3 regions of the Paenibacillus sp. 79R4 genome follow, and region 2 is predicted to be linked to each of the others. Evidence: riboswitches for the same ligand, from Rfam matches in the RefSeq annotation. Region 2 holds a riboswitch; each other region holds the start of a gene.
The links. A riboswitch is a leader RNA that binds a small molecule or an ion and turns the genes downstream of it on or off. The one in region 2 is predicted to bind cobalamin.
Positions count from the first base shown of each region.

Region 1: linked by a shared signal. The riboswitch ahead of DMN77_RS22845 (anaerobic ribonucleoside triphosphate reductase) and the one ahead of DMN77_RS03030 (1-propanol dehydrogenase PduQ) in region 2 are both predicted to bind cobalamin.
Region 3: linked by a shared signal. The riboswitch ahead of DMN77_RS11570 (ABC transporter substrate-binding protein) and the one ahead of DMN77_RS03030 (1-propanol dehydrogenase PduQ) in region 2 are both predicted to bind cobalamin.

Region 1 covers NZ_QJOT01000026.1:37,827-43,863, forward strand. The annotation lists gene DMN77_RS22820 (FAD:protein FMN transferase) at 1-190, shown strand, start outside; gene DMN77_RS22825 (hypothetical protein) at 636-1,136, opposite strand; gene DMN77_RS22830 (hypothetical protein) at 1,336-1,896, opposite strand; tRNA gene DMN77_RS22835 (tRNA-Thr) at 2,092-2,164, opposite strand; gene DMN77_RS22840 (MTH1187 family thiamine-binding protein) at 2,244-2,543, opposite strand; cobalamin riboswitch at 3,050-3,274, shown strand; gene DMN77_RS22845 (anaerobic ribonucleoside triphosphate reductase) at 3,637-5,613, shown strand; gene nrdG (anaerobic ribonucleoside-triphosphate reductase activating protein) at 5,610-6,037, shown strand, end outside.
Region 2 covers NZ_QJOT01000002.1:229,055-235,091, reverse strand. The annotation lists gene DMN77_RS03050 (sensor histidine kinase) at 1-516, opposite strand, end outside; gene DMN77_RS03045 (ANTAR domain-containing response regulator) at 509-1,081, opposite strand; gene DMN77_RS03040 (EutP/PduV family microcompartment system protein) at 1,162-1,593, opposite strand; gene DMN77_RS03035 (BMC domain-containing protein) at 1,606-1,962, opposite strand; gene DMN77_RS03030 (1-propanol dehydrogenase PduQ) at 2,172-3,314, opposite strand; adenosylcobalamin (AdoCbl) riboswitch at 3,704-3,858, opposite strand; gene DMN77_RS03025 (thioredoxin family protein) at 3,987-4,325, opposite strand; gene DMN77_RS03020 (alpha-L-fucosidase) at 4,483-5,742, opposite strand; gene DMN77_RS03015 (glycoside hydrolase family 95 protein) at 5,765-6,037, opposite strand, start outside.
Region 3 covers NZ_QJOT01000007.1:86,042-92,078, reverse strand. The annotation lists gene DMN77_RS11580 (ABC transporter ATP-binding protein) at 1-47, opposite strand, end outside; gene DMN77_RS11575 (FecCD family ABC transporter permease) at 53-1,099, opposite strand; gene DMN77_RS11570 (ABC transporter substrate-binding protein) at 1,096-2,109, opposite strand; cobalamin riboswitch at 2,504-2,713, opposite strand; gene DMN77_RS11565 (TRM11 family SAM-dependent methyltransferase) at 2,846-3,808, opposite strand; gene DMN77_RS11560 (ABC transporter permease) at 4,944-5,720, opposite strand; gene DMN77_RS11555 (ABC transporter ATP-binding protein) at 5,732-6,037, opposite strand, start outside.

The sequences.
Region 1 (6,037 bases), on a different contig from region 2:
CCGTTCGACCGATGCTGATACGATGGATACCGCCCTCGTTCTTATGGGTGTAGAAAAAGGACTGAAGTTTGCCGAGAGCATTCCCAACACCGAGGTTCTGTTCATTACCAAAGACAAGAAGCTGTATGCTTCACCCGGATTTAAAAAGCTGTTGAACAAGACAAATGATAGCTACACCTATGCCAACTAAAACAAATGGGCTTACTTTAAGCCACTATCTGATTATACACTATCCCGGCGGTTCTTCTACACTGCCGGGAATTTTATATTTAATCGCCCCTCTCTAGACCGATTGCCTTGAGGTCATCTGTACGTTTCCATGCAAATCACTCCATCATACAATGCATTACCACTGAAGGGAGGAATTCAAGCATGTATTCACAACATTGCTGCCATCGTGAACCAAGACCCAAAGTTCGCTTCAAGAGAATTGTTAAAACTCAGGTAACTACGATCAAGTTTGTACCAAAAGTAAGCAAACACTGCCACGTTACTGTGGATCACGGAGTCGTTAGTCCTCGCCGTCGCCGTCATCACCACAACCATCATCACCATCATAAGAACTGCTGTAGAAGCTGTTGGTAAATTAGCAATTCATTAGCCCCTTCAAAAATTTGAAGGGGCTGCGCATCGGATTACCGACCTTGATCCTTATTGTTATCTGCCCTAGGGTTAGCAGATTTTATTTTATCGCATGCATTTATTATCCGCCTCTTGGCATTCGTTTCACGGCGTATGTAGGTCATAAAATTAAGAAATAGGATATATAGAGGATAGAGCAGCGCGGCCGCTATTACTAACAATCCCAATACAGGCGGTGGAGAATCAGCCCGATCCGTGATAGGGAATAGACGGCTAATCCCATACATAAACATCACTGCATACGGCAGCCAGAGTACGGCAGTCCAGAACCTTGCTCCCCCACTTTCTAATAAGCGGTTCGTCAGATAGTACATCAGAAATGAAGCAGCAAGCAGGATCACGATCATCGCCCAACCGATGATCCTATTCATCTGCGCCAAATCAACGCCAGCCACTCTTGCAAGCCGATACGGCTCCGCCATCAGTTCAATTTGTATGGCAAAATGAAGTCCATATAAAGCGCTTATACCGTTCAGTTTAAGAAATCTAATCATAAGACCTCCCAGGCAAAGCGATATACTTATACCTCTAACGTCAGCCAGCCCGTTAAAGTTACTCCTGTCTGGAGGTATCAAAGCGTCTTTAACCCCACGGGCATCACCTCCCTTCCGGGAGATTAACCGACCACTCTTTTAAGCCGTACTCATACACAAGCTATATTATAGAAAATATTTTCTCATCATTATTGATAATCTATTTCTTGGCATCTATCTTCTTTTGCAGCTCCGATATTTCCCGCTCTGCGGCGGTGATTCCTCCCCGGAGCTCCTTTAAGGTATCCTTGTTCTCCTTGAGCTCCTCTTCGAGCTGCTTCAGTCGACCCGTTGAGTTTTGTTTTGATTTCTCCTTCTCAATTTCTGCAACTAAGGTTGTTATCTTATCCTTTCTCAACGCTATATTTACTTCACAGCTGCTAATTACACCACGTAAATGATTAATCCGATTAGTCCATTCTAAAGTCTCATCGACTAATACATTGTCTTCCATTGGACTTTGTGAATCGGTCGGTTCGCCTACTAAGACCGTCTTCCCCTCCACGGTTAAAGGAACTCCGAATGTTGCAGCCATCGCTCTAACAGGTGCATAAACAATCCCACCTAACACGGCGCCCTCCGATATCAAGGTACCGTCTGTTTTTTTAATGGTATAAATCCCCTTTTGCACATTCATTCGAGACCTGATGGAGCTGGAGAGAACGGATGCAATCCCGAAGAGCAGTACTCCCACAACGACCCCGGCTATAAACTTCTTCATTTCAAACCTCCTGGAAAATTACTTCTTACTTTTAATTATCGCTCGTTTTGGTGCAAGTTATGATAGAGCCCGCAATGGTAAAACACCACTTCACTTGAGTAAAGGGTGGAAAAACGGTAGATCATAAGCTTTTTACGCAAAAAGGCACGGCCCCAGAGAACTTCGGATACCGTGCCACGCTTGAAAAAGTAAGGATGCTGATGAGAGGATTCGAACCACCGACCTACGCATTACGAGTGCGTTGCTCTACCTGCTGAGCTACATCAGCATAATCTCTTCGAATTTCAGAAACAAAAAATATTATACCGCTTTTTTGGAAAAATGCAACCACAAAGACTGGAAAATGATTAAAGCTTCTCGCGTACGGAGCGCAGCTTCTGCTCAGAGGAGCTCACTTTATCTCGGCGGTCATCGATCTTGATCGAGGTGGATACGCGCATCGCCCCAGATTGGAATGGTGCTTCATGAAGGGCCCGGATCGCGGTAAAGATATCCTCAAGCTGCCCCTCAATAATCGTGCTCATGGAGGTCAGTGTATATTGAATGCCGGTTTGCTTCTCCAACACGCGCTGCAGCTCGGCTACATATGAACTGAGACTGGTGCTTCCTGTACCAACGGGAATAACTGTTACTTCTGCTATCGCCATCTTCAAGACTTCCTTTCTATTCCATATTAATTCTATTCTAACCACAACCCCGGGTGAAATTCAAACTCCGATTCGCTGGATTTCTGCTCAGATCTTCTAACGAAACTACTGAACGCTATTGCCGCGAAAAAAAGCACAAATTCAATTTAACGAAACTACATATCGTTATTTGGGCTTGTACCTGCTGAAACCGACTATTTTGGGCCAAATAGCGATACCCAGTTTCGTTACATTTTTCAGTCCCGCTTTTTCGTCCAAATAACGTTATCCAGTTTCGTTAGAGACGGTTTCGTAGATGCCAGTCGAATCCCCTCCCTTCTCTCCAATAATCACTCATTCAAGCATCTGTGCAGTCCATAAAAGTTCACAATTTTTTTCGACCCCGACTCGCCGCATCACATCTGCTTTCTCCTGTTTTTCAGTTAATTTTCACTCGTCAATCCTTCTTATGACCTGTTTACAAACACAACATATTGGGCTATGATCAATTCCAGACAACCAAATATAGTATGAACAGGTGGTTCGGTGCATTTTATACTACCGGATCTTAAAAGGGAAGCGCGGTGCAAATCCGCTGCGGTCCCGCCACTGTGACCGGAAGCTTGGGAGGCTTCACAGCCTCTATAAGTGAGTGTTCAAAAAGGTCAGTTTTCAACACCGAGAAGGTTAGATGAAGCCAAAGGCAATAGGAGCGCGGCGCGGGCAATACCTGCGCAAGCACCGGAAAGCCCGGCTGAATTCAAGATTTGATACCGATGGCTGATCAAAAAGTGAACTTTTTGAACACACTCTACAAGCGATACAAGCGATTCGGCGGCAATATGCCACTGCGGGTAGGCAAGCCTGTGGGAAGGCGCCACTGAATAACCCGGAAGCCAGGAGACCTGCCTGTTTCAATGACACCGCTAATGACCTGCGAGGAATCAGGCAGGTGTCCGCTTGCAGCTGCTACATACTATTTCAGCTATACACTATCCGAGCACAGGAGTACTGTGTTTGATGGAGCGCAATCGGGCATTTTCGACCTTCAAGCAGGTTGGAAATGCTTTTTATATGTCTAGAATGTCTAGTAATTAGAGGGGAGCACTTAGTTATGGCTTTATTAAATCGAATTTATACGGATCAGGAGCAAATGCTGGATGAGGTGATTCATTTAGGGGAAGAAATTGTTGCCAGCTCCAACCTGGATGCACTGCGCGAGAATGCAAACCTGAACGGTGAGAGCTTCTCCGGCAAAATGAGCAAATTTGGCAGTGAGTACGCCAAATGGTATGCAAATCACTTTGTGATGCCTAACCATCTGGTACAAGCTATTCAAGACAATATCGTCTATGTGCATGACCTGGATCAATATGCCATCGGCACGACGAACTGCATCTTCATTCCATTTGATAAACTGCTCGCTCAAGGCTTTAACACCGGAAATGGCAGCGTTCGTCCGCCTAATTCGATCATGACAGCTATGGCGCTGGTGGCGATCATTTTCCAATCCCAGCAAAATGCCCAGTATGGCGGCGTCTCCTCCAATAAACTGGATCACGATCTGGCCCCTTATGTAAGGAAGTCGTTCGCGAAGTATTTCCGCAAAGGGCTTGGCTACTTTGAAGAAGGAGACGAGGCGGCGGACCTGGGTGAAATCTCCATGAGTCGCAGCGACCTTCAGGAGCAATATCCGAGAACTTTCAAATATGCCTCCAAGGAGACCGAATCAGAAACTTTACAGGCTGCGGAGAGCCTGATTCATAACTTGAATACGATGTCGAGCCGGGCGGGCGGACAAATCCCGTTCACCAGCATCAACTATGGGACCTGCACCTCTCCGGAGGGACAATTGGTCATCCAATCCCTGCTGAAGGCGACGATGCGCGGTCTGGGCAGCGGTGAGACACCGGTCTTCCCGATCCAAATTTTCAAATGCAAACAAGGGATCAATCAGGATAAAGAAGATCCGAACTATCATCTATTCCTGATGGCCGCAGAATGCTCGGCCAAACGACTGTATCCCAACTTCGCTAACCTGGATGCGCCGCTCAACCTGCAATACTATGACCCCACCAATCCGGATACGGAATTTGCAACCATGGGATGCCGCACTCGCGTATTAAGCGACCGCTTGGGACGCAACCATCTGTCCGGCAAAGGCAATCTGTCCTTTAATACAATTAATCTCGTCAAGCTTGGACTGGAGCACGGTATCGCGCTGGGACGGCGCAAAAAGGCCGATGAGCGCGGCTTCTACCGCGAGCTGAAGCATTATATGGATATCGCAACGGATGGCTTGCTGCACCGCTTCGAGATTCAGTCTCGCCAAAAGGCCAAAGCTTCCGATTTCATGATGCGCGAAGGCGTCTGGGAAGGTGGCGAGCAGCTCGCCCCTGACGATCAGGTTGGAGACCTGCTCAAGCACGGCAGCCTGTCGATCGGATTCATCGGGCTCGCGGAATGCATGAAGGCATTGTACGGCAAGCACCATGGCGAAGATGAGGAAGTATATCGCAAAGCTTATGACCTGATCTCTTATATGCGCAAATATTGCGACGAGCAGAGTGAGCGCCACAATCTGAATATTACGCTGTTCGCAACGCCTGCCGAAGGGCTGTCCGGCAAGTTTACCAAGCGTGACCGGGCTGTGTACGGCAAGGTGGCTGAAATTGTAGACCGTGAATACTATACCAATTCGTTCCACATCCCGGTGTACTATACCATAAGTGCAGCGAAGAAAATTGAGTTGGAAGCCCCGTTCCATGATCTTTGCAACGCCGGCGCTATCTCTTATATCGAGCTGGATGGGAATGCTCGCAATAATCCGGCTGCATTCATCAACATTGTAAAATTTGCGTTATCCAAGCAAGTCAGCTATTTCAGCATTAACCATCCGATTGACCGCTGCACATCCTGCGGCTATGAGGGGATTATCGGAGCTACCTGCCCTTCCTGCGGTCAGCATGAGAATGATGTGCATATCCGTCGCCTGCGCCGGGTAACAGGCTACTTGACCGGAGACTATCAGACCCGCTTCAACGCCGCTAAACAGGCAGAGGTTCGGGATCGGGTGAAACACGGGATATGAACATCTGCGGTTATTACCCGGAATCAATAAATGAAGGCGAAGGCCTGCGCGCCTCCATCTTCATCAGCGGATGCCGCCACCGTTGTCCGGGCTGCTTCAGCCCGGCTACGTGGAACTTCAATTATGGAGAACCATTTACAGAAGAACGGCAGGCAGAGATTATCTCGGATATTAAAAATAACCCTCTATTAAGCGGGGTCTCTATTCTTGGCGGCGATCCCTTTTTCTCTGCTGAAGAGGTCAATGATTTCATCGATCGATTGCGCCAGGAAGCTGGCCCGGTTCCGATCTGGATATATACAGGATATACATTTGAAGAACTGCTGGCGATGCCGGGTACCCCGGAATTTGGCCTGCTGGAACGCTGTGATGTTCTTGTCGATGGAAGATTTATAAAAAATTTAAGGGACCCCTCTCTGCTCTA
Region 2 (6,037 bases):
ATCCTCCAATTGATTGATGATCGAATCCTTGAACTGCAGCATTGCCGTCAGCATTGAGGACATCTCCCCATCCTCGTATGACATCCCCTGCATATTGAAGTGGGCTTGTATATTATCGCTGATATCTTTTTCATAGATCAGGACGGCAATGACGCCTGCCTGATTTTTAATAGGATATACCGTTTGCCGAACCAGATGATTCTCCTGTGTATTGGCAACGAGCCCCTGCGACATAATGCCTGTCTCCAACGTGCGCAGAACGCCAGGTTCATTTTCACGAAGCGCCCTTTTACCCGTTACCGGAAATTGATATACCGATTTTCCTGGACAGGGACTGCGATGGTATACTACCACTGCTTCGTTTGCCATGCTGGACAATACGTCGATGAAGACATCATCCTCCACCTCGGTCATTTCGAAAGACTCGGCAATTTCGCAGATCTGGGTTATCTCCCCTTCCGACAATCCGGTATGAAGGTGGCACAACTGCCTGACCCGCTCTTTGAAATCAATCATAGGAAATGACGATAGTGCTTGCAATTTCAATCATTGGACACCGTCGATCCATGCTTAGTTTGCGCAGGGTTTGATAGGCTTCTTCTTCCGTATAACCGTTTTCTCTCATCAATATGCCCTTTGCTTTTTCGACGGCTTTGCGTTCTTCCATCTTCTGCGTGAGCTTCGAGAGATTTTGTTCCAGCTTGCGGAATTCCCTGCCTTTGGCGATGGTTACTTCCACCATAGGAATGAACGACTTTTCATCAAGCGGCTTTACCAGGTAGCCAAGCGCACCGACAGCGGATGCCTTTTCAATCGTCTGTTTGTCGCTGTAAGCGGTCAATAGAATGATCCCGCCTGCCAGCTGCTCTGAGTGAATTCGTTTGCTCGCCTTAAGCCCATCCAAAATGGGCATTTGAACATCCATGATGACGAGGTCAGGCAGATGCTTCTTGCATAATTCGATAGCTTCAAAGCCATCGGAAGCTTCGCCTACTACATTGTAGTCCGCCTCCTCGAGCATCTCACGAATATCCATTCTTGTAATAGGTTCGTCATCGACTATTACAATTTTTCCATTCATGCGTCATGCACCTCATTGTCTGTCGTTATTTGCTTGTCTGCCATACAGTTAAAGTCCCGCTTGCATTGAACCGGAATCGTTTACTCCTCTAAGTAATCTCGAAGGGCATCCACTCCTACATTCTCGATCGTTGAGACTTCAAAAACTTGCTCCACCCCAGCTGCCGCCAAATGAGCTCTGGCCTGTTCGATTTCCTCTTGCGACTTAGCCAGCTCGACTTTCGTTACCACCCCGATAACCGGTTTGGCAAATACTGTCGCAAAAGCCGGCGGGAAGTAGCTGTCTTCTTTGGTACAATCCTGAACCAGTCCGATTACGTCAGCGTCTACACTGGAGACCAACAGCATTTTGTATAAATACCGATTCTCGATGCATTCGCCAGGCGTATCGATGGCCTGATCGAAATTTTCGACGGCTTGCGTTTTCTTGTAGGCAATCTTCTCACCGTGCAACCATTGGCACAGCGTGGTTTTGCCCGATCCCGTACTTCCGGCAAATATGATTTTCTTCATCCTAAGCTTCCCCTACGTTCTCGTAATACTTGTATTCGCCGAGAAGCCCAATATATTTTGCAATCCAAGCAACACTTCGCTGATCGCAGATTCAACTGATGATACATCGCCCGTAATAACAAGTGAGCCGCTGAAACGATCGACAAAACCGATCTGGACGCCAGCCGCCTTTGTTGCGATATCCGCAGCGATAATGGAGGCTTCGCTCGGGGTAATCGTCATGACGCCGATCGACTGATGCGCTTCGTTTCCGAGTCCCAGCTTCTTATATATATCCGGGTTCGGGTTTGCAATAATGTGAGCCAATGTGACCTGTTTACCAGGCACATACTCCTGAATTACACGTTGTTTCTCGGCTCCTTGTTCCATGCTTCTCATCTCACTCTCGTATCAAAAACGCTAAAATCCCCTGCAAAAAACAATAAAAGCCCCTTAAAAGTTTACGCGGAAAAGTTCACGCGGAATTTTTAAGAAGCCACTTTGCTTTGATTATAGGCAACACGCCGTTGTGTTACTTTTACTATATTTGAATAATGCAAGCGATGTCAACACAAAATCCGTCAAATCTCGACTTGATCCTAGAATTGAAACATTTTGTTCAAAATTCGAAGCACATCCTCTGCCGCAGGAACACGTGGATTCGTTTCCGTACACCCGTCTTTCAGCGCTCCTTCAGCGATCGATTCCCTCATCTCTTCAAGCAATGCTTGTTCCACACCGCATTCTCGCAGCGTCTGTGGCATATTCACCTGCTTCTGCAGCTGTTTGATCGCTTGGATAAGACTGCGGACGCCGCTCTTCGCATGGGGGGCCGACAACCCTAAAATCTTGGCAATTTCAGCATAGCGAATCGCCGCTCTGTTGCTGTCCTCTTTGCCGTATCCCGGCTTGTAATCTGCATTAAATTCGATAACATGCGGAAGGAGAACTGCATTCATGCGTCCGTGGGCAATTTTGAATTTGGCTCCTGCTACATGGGCGATCCCGTGATTCAATCCCAGTGAGGCAATATTAAAGGCCATCCCCGCAAGGCAGGAGGCATTATGCATTTTTTCGCGCGCTTCCAGATCATTCCCATCTTTATAAGCTCGTGGCAAATAGGCAAAGACCAGCTTCATTGCTTTCTCCGCCAGCGCATCGGAAATATCATTGGCTTTGATCGATACGTACGCTTCAATCGCATGCGTCAGCACATCCATCCCGGTATCAGCCGTGATAAAATCCGGCACGCTTTGGACAAGCTCAGGATCCAGAATCGCTTCTTGCGGCAGCATATCGTCGGATACAAGCGGATACTTAATGTTTTTCTGTTTGTCGCTGATAACGGAGAATGACGTAACTTCCGACCCGGTTCCACTTGTTGTCGGAATAGCGATGAACGGGATATCACGCCGGCCAAGCAGTTTTTGGGCAAACAATTTCATCGCTTTAGCCGCATCGATAGCTGAACCGCCGCCAATGGCAATGATCAGATCGGTGTTGAACGAGCCAAGCGCCTCGACGCCTTCCGTAACCACTTCGATCGGCGGATCAGGTACGATATTGCTGAAAATATACTGCTCATTGCTGCTGTCCAACCGATCAATCACCCGATCAATCATTCCAGACTTGATCATAAATGGATCCGTGACGATGAACACTCGTTTGTCTCGCCATTCCGATAGACGATCCATTGCGCCTTGCCCCATGTAGAGGTCGGCTTTAATTGAAAGTTTATCCATACAAGCACCTCCAAGAAGTAATTGCAACAAAAAAAGAGGCCATTCAAAGGGATGTTCCCTTCAAAAGCCTCTTTGCTTGTTATCATAAGCGCACGCCATTGTGCAGCTTCTTATCATTTAATTTTCCATTTATACTGTACACCGTTATTCCGATCTGCGTCAACCGCTTCCGGAACTTGTCCTTAGATCAGACACATAAACGGCTATGAACATAAAAAAAGGGATATGCACTCCATTGTGCACGGTTTCTTCAGCCCTGAAGAATTTCCCGGTTGGGTTGAAATACATCATTGTATATGTTCGGCGGCGAACACCCGGCTGTACCGACGACATTGTCGGAGCCTGCTGCAAATTAAAAAAGCCTAGCGAGGCGTGAACATCACTAGACTTGTAAACCAGCCACTTTCGCCTCGAAATGACCGGTCTTGGCAAAGTTCATAGACAAAAGACCTGACTTAAGACCGCGTATTCGGTCTATCACAGTGGCGGGACCGCGTTGGATTTACACCAAACTTCCATTGTCTATAACTTTTTCTATTGTACATGACGTGAATGGCTGCCCATTCGACATCATTATAGCACAAACGACACCATTGGCAATATAAATCTGAACAAATGGACCTGATATCACGGACTGATAATGGCAAATCCGAGAACATATAGTCGGATGAGTTAATCCGAAGTGTAGAATTCATATATTCTGGCCAGCTTCTCCTCTAAATCCGCAAAACGGACGAAACGATCCTCTCTCAGATATGCCTTGCCTTTGACAAATAGGAGCAGCGTGGGAGCTGTGAAGATCGACAAATGCCCGGCGACTTCTTCTACCTGCAGCGCATTGACTTGTCCTAACTTCATTTGCGGAAAATGCTCCAATAATGCTCTCAGCTTGGGGAGAATAGCGTGGCACACGCTGCAATCCGGCTTGGACACGTACAGGAAACTTAACTCATGCTCATTAATAAATGCTTCTACTACAGCATAATTGCTTAAATTCTCTATTTCCTTCATGCTTTTCTATTCTCCTTGCACTCGATATCTTGCTCCTTAGGTTGTCCTGCTTATTATTATAACCCATCCTAATTACAAAGGCCTTCTTATCCCAACCAGGAATTATCCCAACCAGGAAAAGAAGGCTTTTGTAATACGTCGTCAAATTTATTTAGAACTATTGCGAGCTGTATACAGCAAATTTGCGGATGATAGGGTTAGCCACAGATTCCGTAAGCCGCAACCGGATTTTATCTGCATTTACGGGTGTCAAGACATCGATTTTCTTGTGGCCGATTGCGCTGCCATGAACGAGCTCCTTCCATTCTCCATCCGCATGGACTTCAAGAACATATTGGCGCACTCGTTCCCCGTACGCTATATCTTCCATCAGCACCACGTGATCAATCAACGCGGCTTCGACCAACTCCAGTTCCAGCAGTTCACCGCTGCCCCCCGTCTCAGCCAGAGGATGGCTGAATCTACGTCTGATCTCCTCTCCGAGCTCCAGCAGACGCTTCGCATCTATCTCGGGGAGCAGCCCGCGATCGTCCGGAGAGACGTTAAGCAGAAGGGTCGCGCCATGCCCCACTGAACGGTAATAAATATCCATCAATTGCTCTAAGGTCAATAAAGAGCTCTCATCATTCGGATGCCAGAACCAGTGATCCTTGCGGATCGGCACATCGCATTCCGCCGGCACCCAATCCGGAGTCTCCGGCAGCCACTGCAAGGAAGCTTCACTGAACATGCTTCCTTTCGCTGTTTTTGCCGTATTCCAGCACGGGTAAGGGGCCAGTCCATCCTCATTACCAACCCAGCGTATCGTCGGAGCGCCCATATTGAAGATCATCGCCTCTGGCTGGTGCTGCTTGACAAGGCCGATAATCCGCCGCCAGTCATATTCACGGCCTTCGGAGCCAGCGCCATCGAACCAGATTTCCACCAGGGGCCCGTAACCCGTTAGCAATTCCTCTAATTGACGACAATAGAAGTCGTCGTATTTCTGTGGATCTGAATAACATGGCTCATGTCTGTCCCAAGGAGAGACATAGATGCCAAAGCCGACACCTTCCTCACGGCAGGCGTTCGCACATTCTCTTACAACGTCGCCTTGTCCATTTTTCCGCGGGCTGGAAGCGACGGAATAATCGGTTGTCGAGGTTGGCCAGAGGCAGAACCCGTCATGATGCTTCGCCGTCAATACAAAATAGCGAAATCCCGCCTCTTTTGCCGTTCTAACCCACTGCCGTGCATCCAGTTCCGTTGGATTGAACAGAGCAGGTGAATCATTGCCTTCTCCCCATTCTTGATCGCAGAACGTATTCATTCCAAAATGACAAAACAAGCCCAGCTCCTTATCCTGCCAGGCCAGCTGCTCCGGAGTTGGCAGAGCCATAACATAATCCGTTGGCTGCTTCTTCAATTCATTATTCATAGTTATTTACTCCTTTATAAAATTACTGTTTATTAAGTACGATCAGGTAGGTATGTCCAGGCTCCGCAGCAAATGTATATCGATAACCCTGCTCAAAGTGTAAGCTTGCCATCGTTACAGGAACATGCTTAGCATCGTATATGGCGAGCCGCTCTTTACTATACAAAGTACAGTCCCTTGTGCTTGTTGAATAAATCTCTGCGGCTTCCAGTTCCCCGGCCTGCCAGCGGATATTAATGACAAAGCCGCCTCTGGCCCGCAAGCCTGCAACTGACCCGCTTGACCAGGCCGCAGG
Region 3 (6,037 bases), on a different contig from region 2:
TCCTCAAGTACGGACAAACTTCCATATGATTTATCAATATGCCGCACTTCAATCAACGCATCTCCACCTCTCTTTCCTTCTTCTTGCGATACAGCAAGTAAGCGAAGAAAGGCGCCCCTACGAAGGCTGTGACAATTCCCAACGGTATCTCGATTGGCGCCAGCAGCGAACGCGCTGCCAGATCGCTCCACATCATGAAGATGCCCCCGCCAAGCGCGGAGAGCGGAATAATCAGGCGATAATCAGGACCCGTAATCAGGCGAATAATATGCGGTACGACCAGGCCGACAAAGCCAATCACTCCGGATACCGAGACAGCCGCTGCCGTGAGCAGCGTGGCCACGAACAACACCGATAACTTGGTAAATTCCACATTGAGTCCCGTATGGGTGGCTTGTCGCTCGCCAAGCGCGAGCAAATTCAGCGTCCTGGCCCGACTCCAGAGATAAATGAACCCCAGCGCCAAATATGGCAGCAGGATGGCCGTATACGACCATCCTCGCAAGCTTAAGGAGCCCATCGTCCAATATAAAATTTCATTCACCGTCTTCTTCGACATCGCTGTCAGAAAGGAGACGACAGCCCCGAGGAAAGACTGCATCACAACGCCTGATAGAATCAAATTCTCGATCGGTATTTTCCCGTTCTCCCGAGCCAGCCACATCACGATCCATAACGTTAAAGATCCTGTTAAAAATGCAACAGCCGGCAGTGTGAACACTCCGATTACGGAGTACTGCCAGCCAAGAAAGATTAATACTGCGGCCCCTAGCGCTGAGCCCGATGACACGCCAAGTGTAAATGGATCGGAGAGCGGATTGCGCAGTACTCCCTGAAAAGCAGAGCCCGCTACCGCGAGCGAAGCGCCGACCAGCAGGCCCAGCATCACTCGCGGAAGGCGAACCTTCATAACAATCTGTTCAGAAGCCATGCTCCAATCCGGAGTAATATGATCGCCAACCCACGGAATATGATGCGCGAGAATGGCGATAATCTCTCCGGCCGGCAAATATACCGAGCCAACCCCGATACAGATCAAGACGGTGATTGCGAGCAAAGCAAGACCTATGATTCCGTATCCGGCCAGCTTCGTCCTCATGGCTGCATCAATTCCGGATAGATCGCTTTGGCCACTTCAATCAGTCCTTGCGTTACGCGTGGGCCCGGACGGCTAAGCAAATTATCATCCAGTCCGATAACCTGATCATTTTTCACAGCCGTAATTTGATCCCAGCCGCTGCGTCCTTTTACAATCTCGGCCAAGGTCTTGTCATTTTCAATTACGCTCTTGGCATACAGAATCACATCAGGATTTGCCTTGATGATATTCTCTTCGTTGATCTGGCTCCAGCCTTCTATATCGGAAGCAACGTTAACGCCTCCGGCGAGCGTAATCATCTCGTCCATAAACTCGCCTTTACCAACAGTCCAGCCTGGCGAGAACTCGATATATACTTTTTTCTTATCTTCTTCTTTAACCGATTTTACGGCTTCTGTTACTTGGTTCAGCTCATCCTGCATCTGCTTTACAACTTGCTCCGCCTCAGCTTGATGATCCGTAATTTGTCCAATCATCTTAATATGGTCCATTACGTTATTCACTGTCTTCGGATTGGATTTAAATACTTTAATCCCGAGATCAGTCAAGCTCTTGATCGTCTCTTCCTTGATCATCGTCCCTGTTACAACGACAAGATCCGGTTCAGCCGCTACAACGGATTCTACATTAACTTGGAAGCCGCCCATCTTCGGCTTGGACAACGCGGCTTCCGGGTAATCATCATTATCGGAGACGCCGACAATCTGCTCGTCCAGACCGATTGCGAACAAACCTTCCGTTTCCGAAGGAGACAAGGAGACAATCTTCTGCGGAGCCGCGTCAAATGTAACCTCCGTGCCGAAATCATCCTTTACCGTAAGCGGGTAGGCCGTATGCTGTGCTTCCCCTGCATTTCCGCTATTGTTGCTCTGTTCAACAGCCTGATTCGTGCTGTTATTTGCCGCCCCGTTCGCAGCATTATTCGTTGAATCATTGGTGCCACATCCTGCAACGACCATAATGACGAGCGTCAGTAGGGCGGCCGCCCATATTTTTCTCCAGTTCTTCAAGTTTTCCCTCTCCTTTTGAATAATTTTTTGTTCTTGCTTTTGTTCTTGCTTTTGTTCTTGCTTTTGTTCTTGCTTTTGTTCTTGCTTTTGTTCTTGCTTTTGTTCTTGCTTTTGTTCTTGCTTTTGTTCTTGCACGCCATTGCTTATGCTTGGAGTCCTTGCAAGTGGTGTTCAAAAAGGTCGCCTTTCAGCACCGAGGCTCCTGCTTCCGGCAGGATTTTTTAATTTCTGATCAAAAGCGGACTTTTTGAAACTACTACAACAAAAAGAAAACCCGATCCGATAGGATGGGTTACGTCTACAAAGTATTATGTCTGATCCGGACAGAACAAGTAACCTCCATACGCAGATCAGCATCTTTAGCTTAGCAGAACGCCATCCTTTCCTCGAAGGACCGTCTCATATACTCGCGGCAGGTCTCCTGACTTACAGGTTAAGACTTGAAGCCCGCCTTCCCATCAACTTGAGCGCTGACAGTGGCAAATTAGGCTTCGTTCCTGTTTACAGTGGCGGGACCGCGCCGGACTTGCACCGGCTTCCCTTTTCACCCGAGCGTATGGCGTCATGCGCCGCTAACTCAGGACCAGCAAGTATTTTTATTCAATTAATCAGCTCGAAGCAAGGCTATCTTCTCTATTGGATTATAGGGGAAAAGAAGATTGAACACAATATCCAGAGCCGTTCATATAGCTCTATCTACTGCAGCAATTCTGCATTAAGATGGCCTTAACCCCCCTCACTCGCTCCTGCACAGCCATACATTGCGAATAAATGAACCTTTCAAGATTTTCCCTTGATCCATTACCGTCAGACCGGCCTCGCGAATCTCCTCCTCAAGCGGCTCTGAAGAGACAATCACCGAACGGATGCTAATTCGCTTCAGACTCGTAAGCATCCTAATCCGTTCATCTCGTGGAAGCACCGAACAGAGATTATAGGGCATATCAAGAACCGCGGCGTCGTAATGTTCAGTTATGTCGTTCATATCACCGATCTCTACCAAGCCTTTCGACTCATAGCCAAAATGGTGCAAATTCACACGTGCGCCCTTAATCGCCAGCGGATTAATATCCCGACCGACCATGTCGATCCCCATCGACAACGCCTCGATCAGCACATTGCCCATGCCGCAGCAGGGATCGATCAACCGCAAGCCATCCGGTTGAGGAGCCGCGATATTAACTAATGCGCGAGCAACTGCGGTGCTGAGTCCTGTCGAGTAATTTTGCGGCTTATGCTTATGCTCCAGCCAGACTGAACGTGCCGGATGACAGACCCCCAGCGTCCAGCGCCCGTGATGAGAGAGCAAGCCATAGATCAGATCCGGCGTACGCATCTCCGCCTTGCCGCGAATCACACTCCCAACCTGACGCTCCATCTGCCGCTGCTCGTCAAAGCTGCGCGGATCACCATTTTTGATATATTTTACTTTAAATGTCCTATCCTGAAGCTCCAGCTCAGCTGCCTGCCGCAGCAGTTCCTCCCAAGAAACCTCGCTAATCCATACATCCATCCTCAGCGACAGATAAGGACTGCGGCTCGGATCGATTACAATGGACGTATCCACAAATGGATACGGTCCAACAGGATCAACAGCATATCCAAATAGCGCCTGAAGCTCCATCCTGCACAGATCACGCTCTGTCTCATGACAGGCAAAAGGGTAAATATATCGGCTGGAACTCTCCATTTGCTGCATCAAATCTCTCATTCCTCTTTTGACCAATTGAATTCCTCAGAGCACCATCATACCCCTTTTCCCCGCAAAAAGAAAAGCTAGAGACTAACCCGCGATGGCCTCATACGCTGTAACATTCGAATCTCGATAAGATAATCGTAATTGAGCGCACTTATAAGGTCGTCCATAGGTTTCTTCTCCTTGTTAAAGGCTGGATTTCCCTTGCAAGAGCCTCATACACTGTAACTCTTGAATTTTAATAAGATAAGCTGTAAACAGGGCTCATGTATGAGATCGATCATAGGTATCTGTACATTGTTAAAATCTATAACCTGCCTCCGCGATGGCCTCATACGCTGTAACCTTCGAATCTCGATAAGATAATCGTAGTTGAGCGCATATATTAGGTGGTTCCTTGAGTATCTGCTCTTTGTCCTAAGAACCTAACGGAAATGAGGTGCGCTATTTGAACAAAAAAGCGATTTTAGAAAATCTAACGGAAATGAGCGACCTTATTAGGGGGAATTTCTACGAAATTGATTGTTTTATCAACAAATAGCGGAACCCCTTTCCGTTACAATTTAATAGGGGTCAAATTAGGGGAAATAGAGGCTGTGAGTTCCGTTAGAACAATCTGATATCCGACAACCAGCAGTCCGACAATCCCACAACCCAACAAGTCAGCAATCCGACTATCTAACAAGCCAACAAGTCAACTAACCAACTAACCAACAGTCCTGCAATCTATCAATTCAATTAACCAACTAACCGGCAGTCCTACAATCTATCAATTCAACAATCTAACAAATCAATGATCCAACCAGCCCACAAGCCGATAGTCTAACGATCCAGCGATCCGACAGGCCAACCATCCATAAATTTATAGATTCAACAAGCCAACAGTCCCACAGCCCTGCTGCCCTACCGCCCAGCAATCTAACGGCCCAAAAGCTAATAACTCAACAGATAACACCCAACAGCTAATCCAATAAGCTGATAAGGCAAACCGTGGGGTCGACCGACCACCGTCATGCAGCAAAGGACCGCGCGCAGTCCCCTGCGCGCAGTGCGAAAAAGGACTCCATAGACGCATAAGAAGAGGCCGCGTAACGCAAGTTACGAGACCTCTTCTTATAACTCTTCTATAAATATCTGCCTATCGGCGCACAGGCGCTAAGCTGATCACGCCATAACGACCCAGCACTTTGCGGCCGAACAGGCCAAACAGGCGATCGGTTATAAAGCCCATCAGGCCCAGACTGATCAGACCAACGAAAATCCAGTCTGTCCGGAAGAATAAGCGCGAGTTCCAGATCAGGAAGCCTACGCCTTCGTTCGAGGCAATCATCTCTGCCCCGACAATGGCCATATAGGAGGTGCCCATGGCTAGGCGTACACCGGTGAACATATACGGCGCGGTTGCCGGAATGATGACATAGCGGACGATCTGCCATTCGGATGCCCCCATACTGCGGGCTGCGCGGATCTTATCCTCTTCAACGGCCAGCACCCCGGTCAAGGTGTTCATAATGACGATAAATAGAGTCGCATATAGAATCAGAGCGATCTTGGATTGCTCGCCGATTCCGAACCAGACGAGGAACAAAGTAATAAAAGCGATCGGCGGAATGAACCGGATAAAATTGAGAAAAGGTTCTGCGAAGGAACGGATCGCTGCAACCTTCCCAATAAGCAGGCCCAGTGGAATCGCGATTAAGCTGCCAAGCGCCCAGCCTGTAAATACCCGGTAAAAGCTGATGCCGATATATTGCAAAAGCGACCCGTCCTGCAGCAGCTCCCGGGCCCCAGCCGCCGTATCAAGCGGACCAGGGATCACCTCCGGGCCGTACAGCAGTGAGCCCGTTTCCCAGGCCGCCAGAGCGAATATCCAAATCAACAGGAGGCTAATGCCTTTACTTCTCCATTTGCGCATATATCTCCCTCCTATTCCTCGAAATGCGACTGAATCAGATGGTAATATTCATAAAATTCCGCAGCAGTCACATCGCGTGGATAAGAGAGCGGAATCTCGTAAATCTGCGAGATGTGCGAGGAGGGTCCCGGCGACATGATGCCAATCCTTCCGCCGAGCAAAATTGCTTCCTGAATATCATGGGTCACGAATACAATCGTCTTGTTCGTCTGCTGCCAGATTCGGACAAGCTCTTTTTGCATCGTGCGACGCGTCATCGCATCAAGTGCACCGAAGGGCTCATCCATAAGCAGAATCTCGGGATCATTGGCGAGTAC